Regions from separate parts of the Micromonospora sp. CNZ309 genome, predicted to be linked through region 1. Evidence: riboswitches for the same ligand, from Rfam matches in the RefSeq annotation. Region 1 holds a riboswitch; each other region holds the start of a gene.

What was found. A riboswitch is a leader RNA that binds a small molecule or an ion and turns the genes downstream of it on or off. The one in region 1 is predicted to bind cyclic di-AMP.
Region 2: it holds a riboswitch for cyclic di-AMP, as region 1 does, so the genes downstream of both, CLT72_RS14135 (coiled-coil domain-containing protein) here and CLT72_RS00510 (C39 family peptidase) in region 1, are expected to answer to the same signal.
Region 3: it holds a riboswitch for cyclic di-AMP, as region 1 does, so the genes downstream of both, CLT72_RS22795 (C40 family peptidase) here and CLT72_RS00510 (C39 family peptidase) in region 1, are expected to answer to the same signal.
Region 4: it holds a riboswitch for cyclic di-AMP, as region 1 does, so the genes downstream of both, CLT72_RS25345 (coiled-coil domain-containing protein) here and CLT72_RS00510 (C39 family peptidase) in region 1, are expected to answer to the same signal.

What each region holds. Positions count from the first base shown of each region.
Region 1 covers NZ_PJNG01000001.1:102,861-106,796, reverse strand. Annotated here, with positions in the region: gene CLT72_RS00520 (CDP-glycerol glycerophosphotransferase family protein) at 1-468, shown strand, start outside; gene CLT72_RS00515 (alpha/beta fold hydrolase) at 492-1,235, opposite strand; gene CLT72_RS00510 (C39 family peptidase) at 1,341-2,186, opposite strand; cyclic di-AMP (ydaO/yuaA leader) riboswitch at 2,416-2,556, opposite strand; gene CLT72_RS00505 (acyltransferase family protein) at 2,876-3,936, opposite strand, start outside.
Region 2 covers NZ_PJNG01000001.1:3,468,111-3,472,046, reverse strand. Annotated here, with positions in the region: gene CLT72_RS14140 (hypothetical protein) at 85-564, shown strand; gene CLT72_RS14135 (coiled-coil domain-containing protein) at 597-1,676, opposite strand; cyclic di-AMP (ydaO/yuaA leader) riboswitch at 1,690-1,821, opposite strand; gene CLT72_RS14130 (cation diffusion facilitator family transporter) at 1,975-2,892, opposite strand; gene CLT72_RS14125 (AAA family ATPase) at 2,970-3,936, opposite strand, start outside.
Region 3 covers NZ_PJNG01000001.1:5,381,756-5,385,691, reverse strand. Annotated here, with positions in the region: gene CLT72_RS22805 (pyridoxamine 5'-phosphate oxidase family protein) at 127-678, opposite strand; gene dcd (dCTP deaminase) at 757-1,335, shown strand; gene CLT72_RS22795 (C40 family peptidase) at 1,390-2,424, opposite strand; cyclic di-AMP (ydaO/yuaA leader) riboswitch at 2,437-2,571, opposite strand; gene CLT72_RS22790 (N-acetylmuramoyl-L-alanine amidase) at 2,810-3,936, shown strand, end outside.
Region 4 covers NZ_PJNG01000001.1:5,907,808-5,911,743, reverse strand. Annotated here, with positions in the region: gene CLT72_RS25355 (hypothetical protein) at 1-89, opposite strand, end outside; gene CLT72_RS25350 (YibE/F family protein) at 545-1,894, shown strand; cyclic di-AMP (ydaO/yuaA leader) riboswitch at 2,061-2,192, shown strand; gene CLT72_RS25345 (coiled-coil domain-containing protein) at 2,196-3,212, shown strand; gene CLT72_RS25340 (carbonic anhydrase) at 3,331-3,936, opposite strand, start outside.

The sequences.
Region 1 (3,936 bases):
CGGGCGCGCAGCGGCCGGCAGCACGTCTTCGGCACCGCCGCCAGCCGGGAGCTGACCCTCACCGAGTGCGTGAACCGCTCGGACGCGCTGATCTCCGACGTGTCCGGGGTGATCTCCGACTACCTCTACTCGGGCAAGCCGTACGCGGTGACCGACATGGTGGGCTCCGGCGACCGGTTCGGCGAGCAGTTCCCGCTCGCCGGGTCGGGCTACGTGCTGCGGCGCGACATGTCGAACGCGGACGAGGTGCTGACCGCGCTGCTGGACACCGATCCGCTGGCCTCGGCCCGCTGGGTCACCCGGAGCCGCTACCTGGGCGACTTCCCCGCCGAGACGTACGCCGAGGCGTTCCTGACGGCCGCGCGGCGCCAGCTCGACGAGGGCTGGAACCCGCCGGCCCCGCGTACCGCCGGCGGGCCCGGCCTGCCGGTCGATCCGGACGAGGCGACGCTCTCCCCCGCCACCTGACACGCCCGGCCGGCGGCGACGGGTCAGCGGTAGGGCTCGACGAGGTCCAGGACCGTCCCGGGGGCCTCCACGTGGGCGTTGTGCCCGAGGCCGGGCAGCGTGGCGACCGGCACGCCCAGCTCCTTGAGCTGGGCGTCGGTGACCATGGGGTCGTGCTCGCCACGGGCCAGCAGCACCGGCACGTCGGTCGCCGCCAGCAGGGCCGGCAGCTCCGGCTCGCCCACGTCGAACGCGGCGGGGTCCATCGCCAGCCGCCAGCGGCCGTCGACCTGCCGCAGCCCGGCCTCCACGACGGGATGGTCCGGTGCGAAGAGCCCGGTAAGGCCGGCCACCCGCAGGTAGCGGCGGGCCGCTTCGTCCCGGCTCGCGAACCAGGTCACCGGACGGGCCGCCAGCTCACCCGCCTTCGCCAGCTCGGCCGGCGACCAGACCGCCTTGATGCCGACCCCGACCACGGCCTCGACCGGCACCCCGGCGCCGCGGGCGGCGAGCGCCAGCCCGACCACCCCGCCGAGGGAGTGCCCCAGCACGACGAGCCGGTCGTCCGCCGTCAGCCCGGCGGCGATCCGCGCGGCCAGGCCCGCGAACGAGTACTCCGGCAGCGGCGGCGACCAGCCGTGACCGGCGAGGTCCGGCGCCAGCCACCGTCCCGCCCAGCGGCGCTCCAGCAGCGGCGCGCAGGGCAGCCACACGTCGCCGGTCGCGCCCATGCCGTGCAGCAGCAGGAGCACCCGCCGGCCGTCGCGGTCACCCGATTCATCGACCATGCCGCGCAGTCTGTCACCCAGCGGGGCGCCGGGCGAGGGCCGTGACCCGGACACGACAACGGGCGCCGGCCCCCGGGGTGGGGGGCCGACGCCCGTCGGTGTCGCTCAGGCGGAGTAGCCGCGGGTGGCGGCCCAGTTCGCCAGGGCGATGGTGCTCATCCAGTACGACGCGGTCGCCGGGTTCGCCGAGTCGGCGATCTTCACGAGCCGTCCCTCGTCCTGGTAGCCGACCACGGCCACGTAGTGGCCGCCGGGGAACGAGTGCCAGCCGCCGTCGGTGTCCGTGGCGCTGCCGGCGACGTTCACCACGACGCCCCGCCCGTCGCCGATGGCCGCGACGACGTCGGCCTGGAGCCGGTCCATCTGCGCCGGGGTGGCGGCGCCGCCCGGGATCATCCGGGTCCGGTACGGCTCGCCCTTCACCGTCGCGTTCAGCACGCGGGTGGTGTCCTGGGCCGAGTCGGTGCCCATCTGGTCGGTGCCCAACTGGGCACCGAGGGCGTCCTGGCTGCGCGCGATGCCGGCGGCGCTGAGGGCGTGCCGGACGGCCGCCGGACCGCAGTTGTAGAACGTGGTCTGGGCCTGGTAGTCGTAGTCCAGGCTCTTCGCGGCCGGTGGCTTCGGCGGCTCCGGCTTGCGGGTCAGGTCCGGGTCAGGGGCGGTGCTGGTGGCGCTGGCCGACGGGGCGGCGCTGGCGGCGGCCGGGGCCGCGCTGGACGGGGCCGTCGCGATCCGGGCCTGCCCGCGCGAGGCCGCGGTGGCCTCGCGTGGCTCGCTCGCGGCGACCGGGGCCTGCGCGGCGGCGGGGGCCTCGTCGGCTCCGGCCAGCAGCGCGCCCGTGCCCGACGCCAGCACGAGCGCCGCGGCGGACGCGGCGGCCAACTGGTACGGACGCTCGGACGTGAGGCGACGTAGCTGTCGCCTGAGGTGGTGCTTCACGGTTTCCTCCACGGGCTCGGGGGTGAGCGGCCGGCGGTCCGCGCCGAGGGCAGGGCGGACCGACCGCGCGGACGGGCGTCCGTGCGGGTGGTGGGCCACTCAGGGGATGCGCCCGGGATGCCGGGCGACGAACGGTGACCGGTCGGTCAGCTCGCTACCTGCGAAGGGGCGAGCGCGGGCACCGCGGCGCCGTGGAGACGGCGGAACAACCGGGGGGTGGGTGGGTGCTGCACGAGGATGGAACTCCTTCCGACGCCGCCGACCGGGTTAGCTGACGGATTCGGGCGGGAAGAACGCCCTACCACAGGCCTGCGGCCCACGGATTCACCCCACGAAGCACTGGGTCCCCGGCTCGTCGTTCACGATTAGGCGGGTCGGTGCGGCGTCGCCTCTGAGCGATCGGGTACCGCACCGGACGCGCCGACATTACTGGCCGGTCCGCGCCCTGCCAACCCAGCCCCACCTGCTTAAACCTTGATCTGGGCGCAATTTTTGCGGGCAGCTCGCCACTGACGTGACTCAATGGGACGACCGTTTCGGCCGGCGCCCGAGGGTGACAACGGGACGAGTGGCGGGCATCGACCCCGAAACCCCGGCGGGAAACGACCCGGCCGCGCCCGGTGACCGGTTCGGCGTCGCGGTGACCGGCGTCACGAAAACGGTCGGGCCTTCCCGACGGGTGGGATTTCCGCCCGGGGCGGTCAGCGCGAGTCGACGTACGCCGCCGGGTGGTCGGCGGGCCGGGGACGCGGCACGGCGTCGCCCCGCTTCCCCGGTGGTGGCCCGGAGGCGCCGGGGTCCGTCCCGCCGTCGTCCCCGCCCCGCGGCGTCGGGCGGGCCGTCCTGCGCGGGGTGAGCAGCCGCATCATCGGCGTCTCGACGAAGCGGTGCAGCAGGGCGGCCAGGGCCAGGTTGACCAGCAGGAAGCCGAGCACCACCGCCAGCCCCCACCAGCCGGGGAACCCGACGCCCCAGTCGCCGGTGAACCGCAGGACGCTGATCATCACCAGGACGTGCACCAGGTAGAAGGCGAAGGAGACCTCGCCGAGCCAGACCATCGGGCGGGACCGCCACGGCGAGCGCCGCCCGCGTACGTCGGCGTCCGCCGCCGCCGCGATGACCAGGATGTACGCCACGGAGAGCAGCGCCGCCCACAGTTCGGCGCGGACCCACTGCGCGGCGAGCACCCAGGTCGCCACGAACACCAGGCTGGCCACCGGCAGGCTCGGTCCCCGCCACCGGCCGCGCCGCATCAGCTCGGCGGCGGCCACGCCCATCCAGAACTCCAGCGACCGCACCGGCGGGAAGATCTGGGTGAACCACCACCGGCTCTCCTCCGGCACCAGGGACTGGGCCGGCCAGAGCGCCAGGATCAGCAGCGGCACCGCGACCACGACGGCCCACAGCGCCCACGGCCGGGCCCGGCGGATGAACGGCAGGGCCAACGGCAGGCAGAGGTAGAAGAAGAACTCGCAGGACAGCGACCAGCTGACCGTGTTGATGCTGTAGAAGTGGCCCGGCCGCGGGTCCCAGGCCTGGAGGAGGAAGAGGTTCTCCACCGCGACGACCCGGTCCACGGGGTCGGCGAACCAGGCCGCGACCGCCAGGGCCGCCACCCACAGGACCACGTGGCTCGGCCAGATCTTGGCCACCCGGCGGCGCCAGAACGCCCGGCGGGTGTCGCTGGGCCGGGCCGACCAGACCAGCACGAAGCCGCTGAGGATGAAGAAGAACTGCACGCCGGAGAGGCCGAGGGCGAAGG
Region 2 (3,936 bases), 3.4 Mb from region 1:
GGACTCCGGGCGGGATCGGCGCGGCGTTGCCAGGGCGCCCGGCATACGCGACGATCGGGCGACCATCGGCGGTGGGGAGACGGCGTGCTCAGGCGGAGTTCCTTCAGCTACACCGTCCAGGCGCGCTGCTCCGTGGCGCGGGCCGCGGCGTTGCTGGTCGATCCGAGGAGGCAGGAGGGCCTGCACCCGCTGATCGTCCGGGTCCGGCGGGTGCCGCCCCGCCCCGGTGCCCGGGCCAGCTACGACATCACCGACCGGCTGGCCGCTGGGCCGGTACGGCTGCCGATCACCTACCGGGCCGACGTCCTGGTCGACGAGCCCGACGAGATCGTCACCGTGGCCCGGCAGTGGCCCGCCACCACGGTGCGCAACCACACCCGGCTGCGGGCGGAGCCCGACGGCGTGGTCCGCGTCGACGTGGAGATCACCCTCGCCGCACCCGCGCCGCTCTTCGGCTACGCGTTCCGCCAGGCGCGCGCCGCCCACCTCGGACTGGCCGCGCGCCTCGCCGCTGTCCTCGACGGTGCCGCGCCGCAGCCGCCACCCACCGACACGCCCCGGTGACCCGCGACGGGCGGGGCACCGGGGCGTGGGCGTCAGTAGACCGACAGGTGCACGTGGTTGGTGTGGTCGCTGGACGGATCGCCGTTGGCCCCGCTGTACGACTTCCACCCGCTGCTCGGCAGCCAGATCTGCCGGTACCAGATCACGTAGAGCACGGCGAGCCGGTCGGCGTTGCGCACGTAGAACGCCGCCAGGTTGTTGCCGTACGTCCGGTCACCGCCGGTGGCGTCGCCGCCGAAGCCGCCCTTCTGGGCCGCGAAGTCGCACGCCCGGCCCTTCGGGTGCTCGCCGGAGCCGCCGGGGCGGTAGCAGGAGACGTAGCGGGTGAAGCCCGCCGCCTTGGCCTGGTTGAGCGCGTGCAGCGTGCGCGGCGTGATGCAGCCGTTGGCGGGGGTGGGGTCGTTGACGCTGCACGACTCGCGCGGCCAGGAGCCGTCGGAGTTGCGCGGCGCCGCCTTCGCCGTCTTGCTCGAGGTGCCGCCCGGCGAGCCGCCCCCGCCTGCGGACTGTCGCTGTTGCTGCTTCTGGTTGGCGACCGTCAGCGCCCGTTCGGCCTGCTCCTTGCGCTTGGCCATCACGGTGACCTGCTTGCGCTGCTCCCGGATCTCGCCGTCCAGGGCGAGCTTCGTGCGGGCGGCCTCGTCCCGGGTCTGCTGGAGCTCGCGCAGGGCCCGGTCCTCCTTGGCGGCCACCGCGTCGAGGGCGGCGGCGCGGTCCATGAAGCCGTCCGGCGAACCGCTGTTGAGCAGGGCGGACGCCACGCTGAGCCGGCCGGTGCGGTAAGCGGCCCCCGCGATCTCGCCGACCTTGGCGCTGCGCGCCGTCAGCTCGACCTCGGTGCTCCTGAGCTGGGCGGCGAGCTGCTGCTGCCGTTTGGCCGACGTGTCGAGGGCGCGCTTGGCGTCGAGGTAGCCCTTGCTGGCGGCCTCGAGTTGGGCCCGCAGGGCGGGCGTGCCGCCCTCCTCGTCCTGGCCGGGGGTGGCGGCGAGCAGGCCGGCGCGGGTGGCGGCCGCCGCCGGGGCGGCGGTGACCGGGGCCACCGCAGCGCCGAGGGCGAGCATCGTGGCGATCAGGGCCGCCGTCCGGGCGGCACGTCGTCGTACAGGTGCCATCACTGGCATACACGTGTCCTTCCGTCAGCCGCCGACCGGGTTAGCTGACGGGTTCGGGACGGAAGATCCCTACCGCTGACGCGGATGCACCCCACGAACATGGTTCCCCGGTACGCCCCGCCGGGCGATTAGGCGGCGGCCACCGCCGGCACCGGTGGGTGCCGCCTGGCGGAGGCCGAAGCAGAGCCTACCGGTGCCGGTGTGACTGCTGCAGTGCAGGTGACGCACGGTGCATGTCCACTAACAGTCAAATCCGGCATAAGGCAACAATACTCTCCCAGATTTAAGGTTGTCCTCATTACCACTCGACTGCCCCGCAAGCCCCTGGCGACGCTCCCGGCTCGATCTGCAACGTGGCGTGCTCGATCTGGAAGTCGTCGTGCAGCGCGGCCCGGGCGGCACCCAGCACCGCGCCGACCTCTGCGTCGGGTGTCATGGTCAGGTGCGCCGAGGCCACCTCCATCCCGGAGGTCAGCGTCCAGACGTGCAGGTCGTGCACCTCGGCGACGCCGGGCACGGCGGCCAGCCGGTCGTGCACGGCCGTTACCTGGAGGTGCTCCGGCGCGGCCTGCACCAGGATGCGCAGCGCCGCCCGCCCGAGTCGCCAGGTGCGCGGCAGGATGAACAGCCCGATCGCGACGGCCACCAGCGGGTCGGCCCACCACCAGCCGGTGGTGGCGATCAGCAGTGCCGCCGCGATCACGCCGAGTGACCCCAGCAGGTCGCCGAGGACCTCCAGGTACGCGCCGTGGACGTTGATGCTCTCCTTCGCCCCCGAGCGCAGCAGGGCGAAGGCGCCGACGTTGGCGAGCAGGCCGAGTACGGCGACCACCAGCATCGGGCCGGCCAGCACCTCCGGCGGGTCGCCGAAGCGGCGTACCGCCTCGATCACGACGTAGACCGCGACGCCGGAGAGCAGCACGGCGTTGGCCAGGGCGGCGAGCACCTCCAGCCGGTAGAGGCCGAACGTGCGCTGCGGGTCGCCGCCCGCCCGCCGGGTCGCCGAGATCGCGGCGAGCGCCATGCCGATGCCGAGCACGTCGGTGAACATGTGCCCGGCGTCGCTGAGCAGGGCCAGCGAGCCCGTCCGGAAGGCGGCCACCGCCTCCACCACCATCAGGCCGGCGAGCAGACCGAACGCCGCCCAGAGCCGGCCCCGGTGGCGGTGTGCGGCGTTCGCCACCGACCCGTGGTGGTGGTCATGACCTGCGCCCACGCGCCCATCCTCCCTCTGGGGGTCCGGATTCGCGTTCAATTTATGCTCACATCGCTATGTGTGCAAGTGACGGGCCCTCAGCCGGTCGGGTCGACGGTGGTCAGCCGCTGGGTGGCCCGGGACAGCGCCACGTAGAGCGTCCGTACGCCCGACCCCGGGTCGGCCCGGATCTCGCTCGGGACGACGAGGACGACCCCGTCGTACTCCATGCCCTTGGCCTCCAGGCTGGTCACCACCTGAAGCCGCGGCGCGGCCAGACCGGCCAGCCAACCGGCGACCTCGTCGCGGCGGGGCACGGGCGTGATCACGCCGACCGTGCCCTCGACCTCGGCGAGCAGCGCCGTGGTCGCCGCCGCGACGGCGGCCTCCAGCCCCGCCGGCGGCACCACCAGCGCGACCGGGTCGACGCCGGTGGACCGCACCGCCCTGGGCAGCGGGAGGTCCGGATGCAGCCGGCGGATCTCGGCCGCCGCCACCGCGAAGATCTCCGCCGAGTTGCGGTAGTTGGTGGTGAGGGTGAAGTGGTGCCGCTTGCGCCGGCCCAACGCCTGGTCCCGGGCCCGGGTCAGCTCCTCCGCCTCGCCCGTCCACGCCGTCTGGGCCGGGTCGCCCACCACCGTCCAGGAGGCCAACCGGCCGCGCCGGCCGATCATGCGCCACTGCATCGGCGAGACGTCCTGCGACTCGTCGACCACCACGTGCGCGTACTCCCGGTAGTCCTCCGGGCGTTCCCGGGCCGCCTCGCGGGCGGCGCGCTGCCGGTCGGCGAAGGTGCTCAGCTCGCGGACCCCGCCGGCCAGCTGGAACGGGTCCCGCTTCGCCCGGGCGGGCTTCATCGGCTTGCCGAGCAGGGCGTCCAGCTCGTCGAGCAGCGCGATGTCGGCGATCGTCAGCCCGGCGGTGTCGAGGCTGCGGTACGCGTCGGTCAGCAGCCGGATCTCGGCGCGGGAGAGGATGCCGGCGGCGTAGCGGTGCAACCGGTCGGGGCGGGCCAGCCAGCCCAGTACGTGCCGGGGGTGCAGCCGGGGCCACCACGCCTTGAGG
Region 3 (3,936 bases), 5.3 Mb from region 1:
CCGGTGCCGGCCTCGCTCGACGGGGCCGGCACCGGCGTGTGCGCGGCCGGCCTGGCGCACGGGAGCGGGAGGGTGGGACGGTGTGGCGCCCTGGGCGGGGGATGGCCCGGGGCGCCACACCGCGTCTCAGGCGGCCGGGCGGACGGCGTGGCCGCCGGCGCTCCCCGGCCGGGTCTCGGGCAGCACGGCGGTGCCGGCTGCGGCTGCGCCGGGGTCGAGCCACACCTGGACGGCGGGCCGGCCGTGCGACTCGGCGGCGCCGCCTGCCACGCCGGACTCGCGGCGGGCCAGCATCGCCACGTCGACGGTGAACTCGAAGACCCGCCAGTCGACCTGCGGCGCGGCCCGGTGGCTGCGGGCCAGCCGGGCGACCCGGGCCGGATCGGTCACCGGTCGGGCGTGGCCGGCGACGTAGGCCTCGTCGTCGCTCTCCTCTGGCGGGAAGGAGTGCAGCGCGTAGCGGCCGTCGCGTTCGAGGTCGCGCCGCTTGGGCGAGTCGACGACGAAGCAGAAGAGCCCCTCGTCGGTGATCACGGGGGAGACCGGGTGCACCCGGGGACCGCCGTCGGCGCGGACGGTGGCCAGGTAGCCGAAGCCCGGCCCGTACTGCTGCATCAAGAGGCGGATCCCGTCGGCGAGGCGGGGCTCGTCGGCGGCGAATTCGGACCAGGAAGCCATGCCGGCATTCTATCGAACAAACGTACGAAGATGCACTCCGACACGCAGGTCACGCGTGTCGGTCGCTAAGGTGTGCGGATGCTGCTCTCCGACCGCGACCTGGCCTCCGAGATCGAGGCGGGGACGCTCGCGCTGGAGCCGTTCGAGCCCGCGCTGGTGCAACCGTCCAGCATCGACGTACGCCTGGACAAGCTCTTCCGGGTCTTCAACAACCACCTCTACACCCACATCGACCCCGCGCAGCAGCAGGACGACCTCACGTCGATGGTCGAGGTGCCCGAGGGCGAGCCGTACGTGCTGCATCCGGGCGAGTTCGTGCTCGCCTCGACGCTGGAGGTGATCTCGCTCGGCGACCAGCTCGCCGGCCGCCTGGAGGGCAAGTCGAGCCTGGGCCGGCTGGGCCTGCTCACCCACTCCACGGCGGGCTTCATCGACCCGGGCTTCTCCGGCCACGTGACGCTGGAGCTGTCCAACGTGGCGAACCTGCCCATCACCCTCTGGCCGGGCATGAAGATCGGCCAGCTCTGCATCTTTCGGCTCTCGTCGCCGGCGCGGCACCCGTACGGCTCGGCCGTCTACGGCTCCCGCTACCAGGGGCAGCGCGGCCCGACCCCGAGCCGTTCCTGGCAGCACTGGCGCACCTGGCCGACGCGCTGACCCGACCCGTGGGCGCGCGGAGGGCCCCCGCCGGGCAGGGGCCCTCCGCGCGACTCAGCCGGGCCGGCCGTAGCTGTGGATCGGGCCGTCGTCGACCTTCTTCATCCTGACCGGCACCCCGGCGCGGGAGGCGTGCACCACCCAGCCCCCGCCGACGTACATGCCGACGTGGTGCAGGTCGCTGTAGTAGAAGACCAGGTCACCCGGGCGCAGGTCGCCCCGGCTGACGGATGCGGTGGCCCGGCGCTGCTGCGCGGCGTTGTGCGGCAGCGAGACCCCGGCCTTCGCCCAGGCGGCGAGCATCAGGCCGGAGCAGTCGTACGAGTTCGGCCCCTCGGCGCCCCAGACGTAGGGCTTGCCGATCTGGGCACAGGCGAACTTCACGGCGGTGCCGGCCGGGCCGCCGGGATAGCCGGCCGGGCAGGGGGCGGGACGCAGCGGCCCGCCGTTGCCGTAGACGCGCAGCCGCAGCCTCTGCAACCGGTCGATCTCGGCGTTGATCTGCTTCTTCTTCGCCGCGAGCTGGGCCTCGGTGCGGCTGAGCTGGACGACCATCCCGTCCAGCGGCGCCTTCTTCGCGGCCAGCCGGTCGCGCAGCTCGGCGACCTGCCGTACGTCCTGCTGCTGGTGCTGGGCGAACCGGTCGAGCAGTTCGAGCTGCCCGACCATCTCGCCCGGTGAGCGGCTGCCCAGCAGGGCGTTGACGGCGGAGACGTTCTCGCCCTTGTAGGCGCGGGCGGCCAGCGCGCCCACCTTCTCCATCGCCTCGTCGACCTGCTTCTCCAGCGGCCCGATCTGCGCGGCGAGCGCGGCGGCCTGCTTGCGCCTGGCGGCCAGGTCCTGCCGGGTGGCGTTGTGCCGTTCGATGACGGGTTCGAGCTTGTTCCAGTCCTCGTCGATCTGCCGCTCGATCTCGGCGACCGTCGGTTCGGCGTGGGCCGCCGTGGCGCCGCCGGTCAGGACGACGGCGAACGCGGCCAGGGCGGCGAGGGCGGTGGTGCAGCGGTACCAGCGTGGGCGCGGCGCAGCCGTCGTCGGATCGGCGAGGGCCGACCGGACCGACGGTGGCCGCGGGGCATGGTGTGCCACCGGGTTCCGTACTCCTTCTTCCGGACCGCCTACCGGGTTAGCTGACGGGTTCGGGCGGGAAGGGGCGCCCTACCGCAGTGACTGCGGATTCACCCCGGGGTACCTGGGTCCCCGGCTCGCTCGTGAGCGACTCGGCGGTGTCGGACCGTCACCGCCCTGGTTGGACGGATTGTCACCGGCCGACGAATGACCAGAGTAGAGACGACCGTTATCAATCCGCAACCCTCGCGGCGGTGACACTCCGTACTCACCACGCTCGGGCGATTCCGCAACCCGGAGGACGAAGATTTTCTTCCTTCTGAAGTGTCTGGCAGAAAGGTATTGACCAGAGGCGGCGGACGGGGCGAAGGTGGCCCCACCTTTGCCCGCCCGAACTGGGGGTCTGATGCACCTGTCAGCGACATCGAGGAGCAGACGCGTCCTGCTGGCCGCCGCCGTGGCCGCCGCCCTGGCGGCGACGCCGCTCACCGCCGCCGGATCCGCCGCCGCGGCACCGGCCGACGACCGGCAGCAGCAGTACGCCGCCGCGGCGGCCGAGTACGGCGTGCCGGAGAGCGTCCTGCTCGGGGTCTCCTACCTGCAGTCCCGCTGGGACACCAACGCCGGCACGCCGAGCACCAGCGGCGGGTACGGACCGATGCACCTCACCGACGCCGAGCACCTCACCGCCTCCGGCGGCACCCACCACGACGAAGCAACCGAGGACCCGCGCGGGGACGACTCCCGTCCGTCCCTGGCCGAGGCCCACGAGCCGCCGGCCGTCGCCCCGCCCGCCGAGGCGGCACTCCGTACGGTCGACGCCGCCGCGGAGCTGACCGGTGCCAGCGAGGAGGCGCTGCGCACGGACGTCACGACGAACATCCGGGGCGGCGCGGCGCTGCTGGCCGCGTACCAGAAGGAGATCGGCGCCCCGGTCGGCGCCGGCACCGACCCCGCGGCCTGGTACGGCGCGGTGGCCCGGTACTCCGGCGCGGACAGCACCGACGCCGCGGCGGCCTTCGCCGACGAGGTGTACGCCACCATCGCCACCGGCGACAGCCGGCTGACCGACGACGGGCAGCGGGTCACGCTCGCCGGCAGCGCGGTCCAGCCGGAGCGCTCCTGGCTGGACCGGCTGCGCCTGCGCAAGCTCGCCCGGCCCGACGGCCTGGAGTGCCCGAGCGACATCTCCTGCGAGTGGATCCCGGCCCCCTACCAGCAGTACGGCCCCACGCTCGGCGACTACGGCAACCACGACCTGGGGAACCGGCCCGCCCAGCAGAAGATCGAGTACATCGTCATCCACGACACCGAGGGCTACTTCGGTCCCAGCGTCAACCTGGTCAAGGACCCGAAGCGGGTGGGCTGGCACTACACCCTGCGCTCGGTGGACGGCCACATCGCCCAGCACATCAAGACCAAGGACGTCGGCTGGCACGCCGGCAACTGGTACGTGAACGCGAAGTCCATCGGCCTCGAGCACGAGGGCTTCGCGGGGCACGGCACCTGGTACACCGAGGCGATGTACCGCAC
Region 4 (3,936 bases), 5.8 Mb from region 1:
CCGATCGTGTGCATCGCGGCCAGCCCGAGCAGTGTGCCGACGAGCAGCAGGAGCCGCGCGCCCCGCGCCGCCGTCACCATCGTCCGCACATCCGTCACGCTAGCGCGTCGGCCCGTTCCGCACTGGTACCACCCGCGCCCGGCCCCCCACACGTGTGCGGGCCGGGCGCGCGTAGGTCACGCACGTGTGCGGGCCGGCGTACGTCGGTCACGCACGCGGGCCCAGCCGGGCGCGCGTAGGTCACGCACGTGTGCGGGCCGGACCTGCGCGGCGAAGGTCCGCGTCGCGACACCCCCCGCACGACCTGCGCCCCGATGCCGGGGTGGCTACCATTCGGCCGGTGGCCCGCCGGACTCCGCACCACCCGCCCCGCGCCCCCCGCCGGGCGACGGCGCCGATCGCCCGTCGCCGGACGGGAGCCGACGACCACGGCACGTGACCACACCGCCACGCGGAGGGCGATTCCCGCCCCGCCTGCGTGGCGCCGCTGAACCGACCGGCCCGCCGGCCCGTACCCCGCCCTGGACTCGTTGGGAGACACACGTTGGGCGCCGATCACACCCGTCCCGCTCCGTCCGCCCCGCCCAGGGTGCGGCGGATCCTCGTCGCGACGGTGGCGCCCCTCTTCGTCGCCACGCTGATCGCCGCCCTGGTGCTGTGGCCGTGGGACGCGCCCGACCCCGCGGCCGGCACCGAGCCGCCCCGCTACCACGGCACCGTGACCCGGGTGGTGACGGAGCCGTGCCCGCCGGCCCCGGAGGTGCCGGAGGGCAGCCCCGACGCCCCGCAGGGCCCCTGCGGCACCGTCACCGTGCGGGTCGAGGACGGCCCCGACGCCGGTCAGCAGGTCCAGACGCCGGTCCCGGCCGGCCCCGGTGCGCCGACCGTCGCCGTGGACGACGAGATCATCCTGGTCGAGCTCATCGACCCCGCCGACCCCACGGCCAGCTCCTACAACATCGCGGAGCACCAGCGCGGCAAGCCGCTGGTCTGGCTGGTGGCGCTCTTCGCGGCCGCGATCGTCGCCTTCGGGCGGTGGCGGGGGCTGGCCGCGCTGGCCGGCCTGGCGGCGAGCTTCGCCATCCTGCTGACCTTCGTGCTGCCCGGCATCGGCGCCGGGAGCCCCCCGCTCCTGGTCGCGGTCGTCGGCGCCGCCCTGATCATGTTCGTGGTGCTCTACCTGACCCACGGCGTGACCGCGCAGACCTCGGTCGCCGTACTCGGCACGTTGGGCAGCCTGGTGCTGACCGGCGTCCTCGGCACCATCGCCACCGCCGCGACCCACCTGACCGGCTTCGGCTCCGAGGACGCCACCACGCTGTCGATGTACCAGGCCGACGTCGACCTGCACGGGCTGCTGCTGGCCGGGATCATCATCGGCTCCCTCGGGGTGCTCGACGACGTCACGGTCACCCAGGCCGCCACCGTCACCGAGCTGGCGCACGCCAACCCGGGACTGTCCCGCAGGCAGCTCTACCGGGCGGCGACCCGGGTCGGGCGCGCACACATCGCCTCGACGGTGAACACGATCGTGCTGGCGTACGCCGGTGCCTCGCTGCCGGTGCTGCTCCTGCTCACCGCCGACTCGCGGGCGGTGACCCAGCTTCTCACCAGCGAGTTCCTCGCCCAGGAGATCGTCCGAAGCGCGGTCGCCACCCTCGGGCTGATCGCCGCCGTGCCGCTGACCACCGGCCTGGCGGCCCTGGTGACCACGGCGGGCCGGCGGGCCGGGGAACCCACCGACCGCGAGGCCACCGCGCCCGCGCCGACGCCCCGGCCGGCGGCCGACCGGTCCGAGGCGCTGGAGGCGCTCAGCGGACCGCGCGGGGACACGCCGTCCGCCGCTCCCGCCGGATGGCCCGACCAGAACGGGAGAACGGACACGGCATGGTGACACTCCTCTGCGTGACGGATCATGGTTCCCGCCCTGATAGACGCGTCACTGGTCACCGTCAGCCATTACGAAATAACGCATTTAGTCGGCTTAGGGACGTAGATCCCCGGGAGTGCTCTCGGGTAACCTCGCTGCCGGTCACCGCCGAAGGCGCGCAGCGGCGCCTGCGGTGCCGCCGCCCAATCGCCGCCAGGCGAACCGGGGACCCAGGCACGTGGGGTGAATCCGCGACAGCGGTAGGGGCCACTTCCGCCCCGAACCCGTCAGCTAACCCGGTCGGCGGTCGACGGAAGGGAAAACTGTGACGGCACCCCTACGCCGCTGGTTGACGCCCGTGGTGGCCGTACTCGCCGCCTTGGCGGTCTTCGCCGGGCCTCTCCCGGCGGGGGCCGAGCCCACCCCACCCAAGCCCTCCGGCCACGGCGACGACGAGCCCAAGCTGCTCGACGACCTGATCGAGGCCCGCAACCGGTCCTACGTGCAGGCCAAGGCGAAGCTGGAGAAGTCGAAGAAGCGTCAGCTCGAACTGGCCCTGGAGGTCAACCGGGCACAGGGCGAGCTGAACGCGCTGGCGCCGCAGGTCAGTCAGATCGCCGCCCAGTCCTACCGGACGGGACGGATCGGCGCGGTGTCGATGCTGCTGGACACCGCCAGCCCCGACTCGTTCGTCAAGCGCGCCGCCGCCCTCGACGAGCTGAACCTGGTCAATTCCAAGAAGCTCGCCGAAGTCAACGCGGTCAAGAACCGCGCCGAGCAGGCCAAGCTGGCGCTCGACGCCGAGGTCCGCGAGCAGCAGAAGCTGACGAACGAGATGGCGCGCGGCAAGCGGGAGGCGGAGAAGGCGCTCGCGCTGGTCGGCGGCAGGGGGCTGACCAGTGGCAAGGTGGTCGCCACCTCGCCGGTGGCGAAGATCGCGCCGGGGCGCACGGCCGACGGCGACTGGAAACCCCTGGGCTGCACCGAGAACGACCCCACCACCTCCGGCTGCATCACCGCGCGCACGCTGCACATGTACAAGGAGGTCAAGCGGGTCGGCTTCAACCGGTTCGTCGGCTGTTACCGCTCCGGCGGGCCGTACGAGCATCCGAAGGGCCGGGCCTGCGACTGGTCGTTGCAGAGGAGCGGCTTCTCCCCCTGGCACAACGACGACACCTACATGTACGGCAACAACCTGACCGCGTTCCTGGTCCGCAACGCAGACCGGCTCGGCATCTACTACGTGATCTGGAACCGGCAGATCTGGTTCCCGGCGACAGGCTGGAGCTCCTACAGCGGCCCGTCGAACCACACCGACCACGTGCACGTGTCACTGCTCTAGCCGCCCGCCCACGGGCCGGCGAAGCCGGGACCGACACAGGGCCACCCCCGCCGGACGCGGGAGCGGCCCTGTGTCGTCGTGCGGCCCGACGACGACCGGTCGGGACGGGTCGGGAGGATCAGGCGGCGCTGGCAGCCGGCTCCGGCGCGTCGACCGTACGGGCGGACGCGGCGGCCACCGTCCGCACCTCGCCGGCGGTCAGCCGGTACGACATGCCGACCACCCCGCAGCGGCCGGCGGCCACCTCCGCGGCGAGGACGGCGGAACGGTCGAGCATCGCCTCGACGGTGTGCGCGATGTGGATGTCGACGATCCCGTCGATGTCCTCCACGCCCTCGGCGGCGGCCCGCCGCAGACTGGGCACCACGGCATCCACCACGGCGCAGAGATGCCCGACCGGCGAGGTGCCGGTGGCGTCCGCCGTACGCGCCGCCTGGACGGCCCCGCACGAGTCGTGCCCGAGCACCACCACCAGGGGCGTGCCCAGGACGGTGACGGCGTACTCGACGCTGCCCAGCACCTCGGGGCCGATGGTGTGCCCGGCGGTGCGGACCACGAAGAGGTCACCCAGGCCACGGTCGAAGATGATCTCGGCAGCGAGGCGGGAGTCGGAGCAGCCGACGATCACCGCGAAGGGATGCTGCCCGTCGGCGACCGCGGCACGGTGCCCGGCGTCCTGGTTGGGGTGGCGCGGCGCGCCGGTCACGAACCGCCGGTTGCCGGC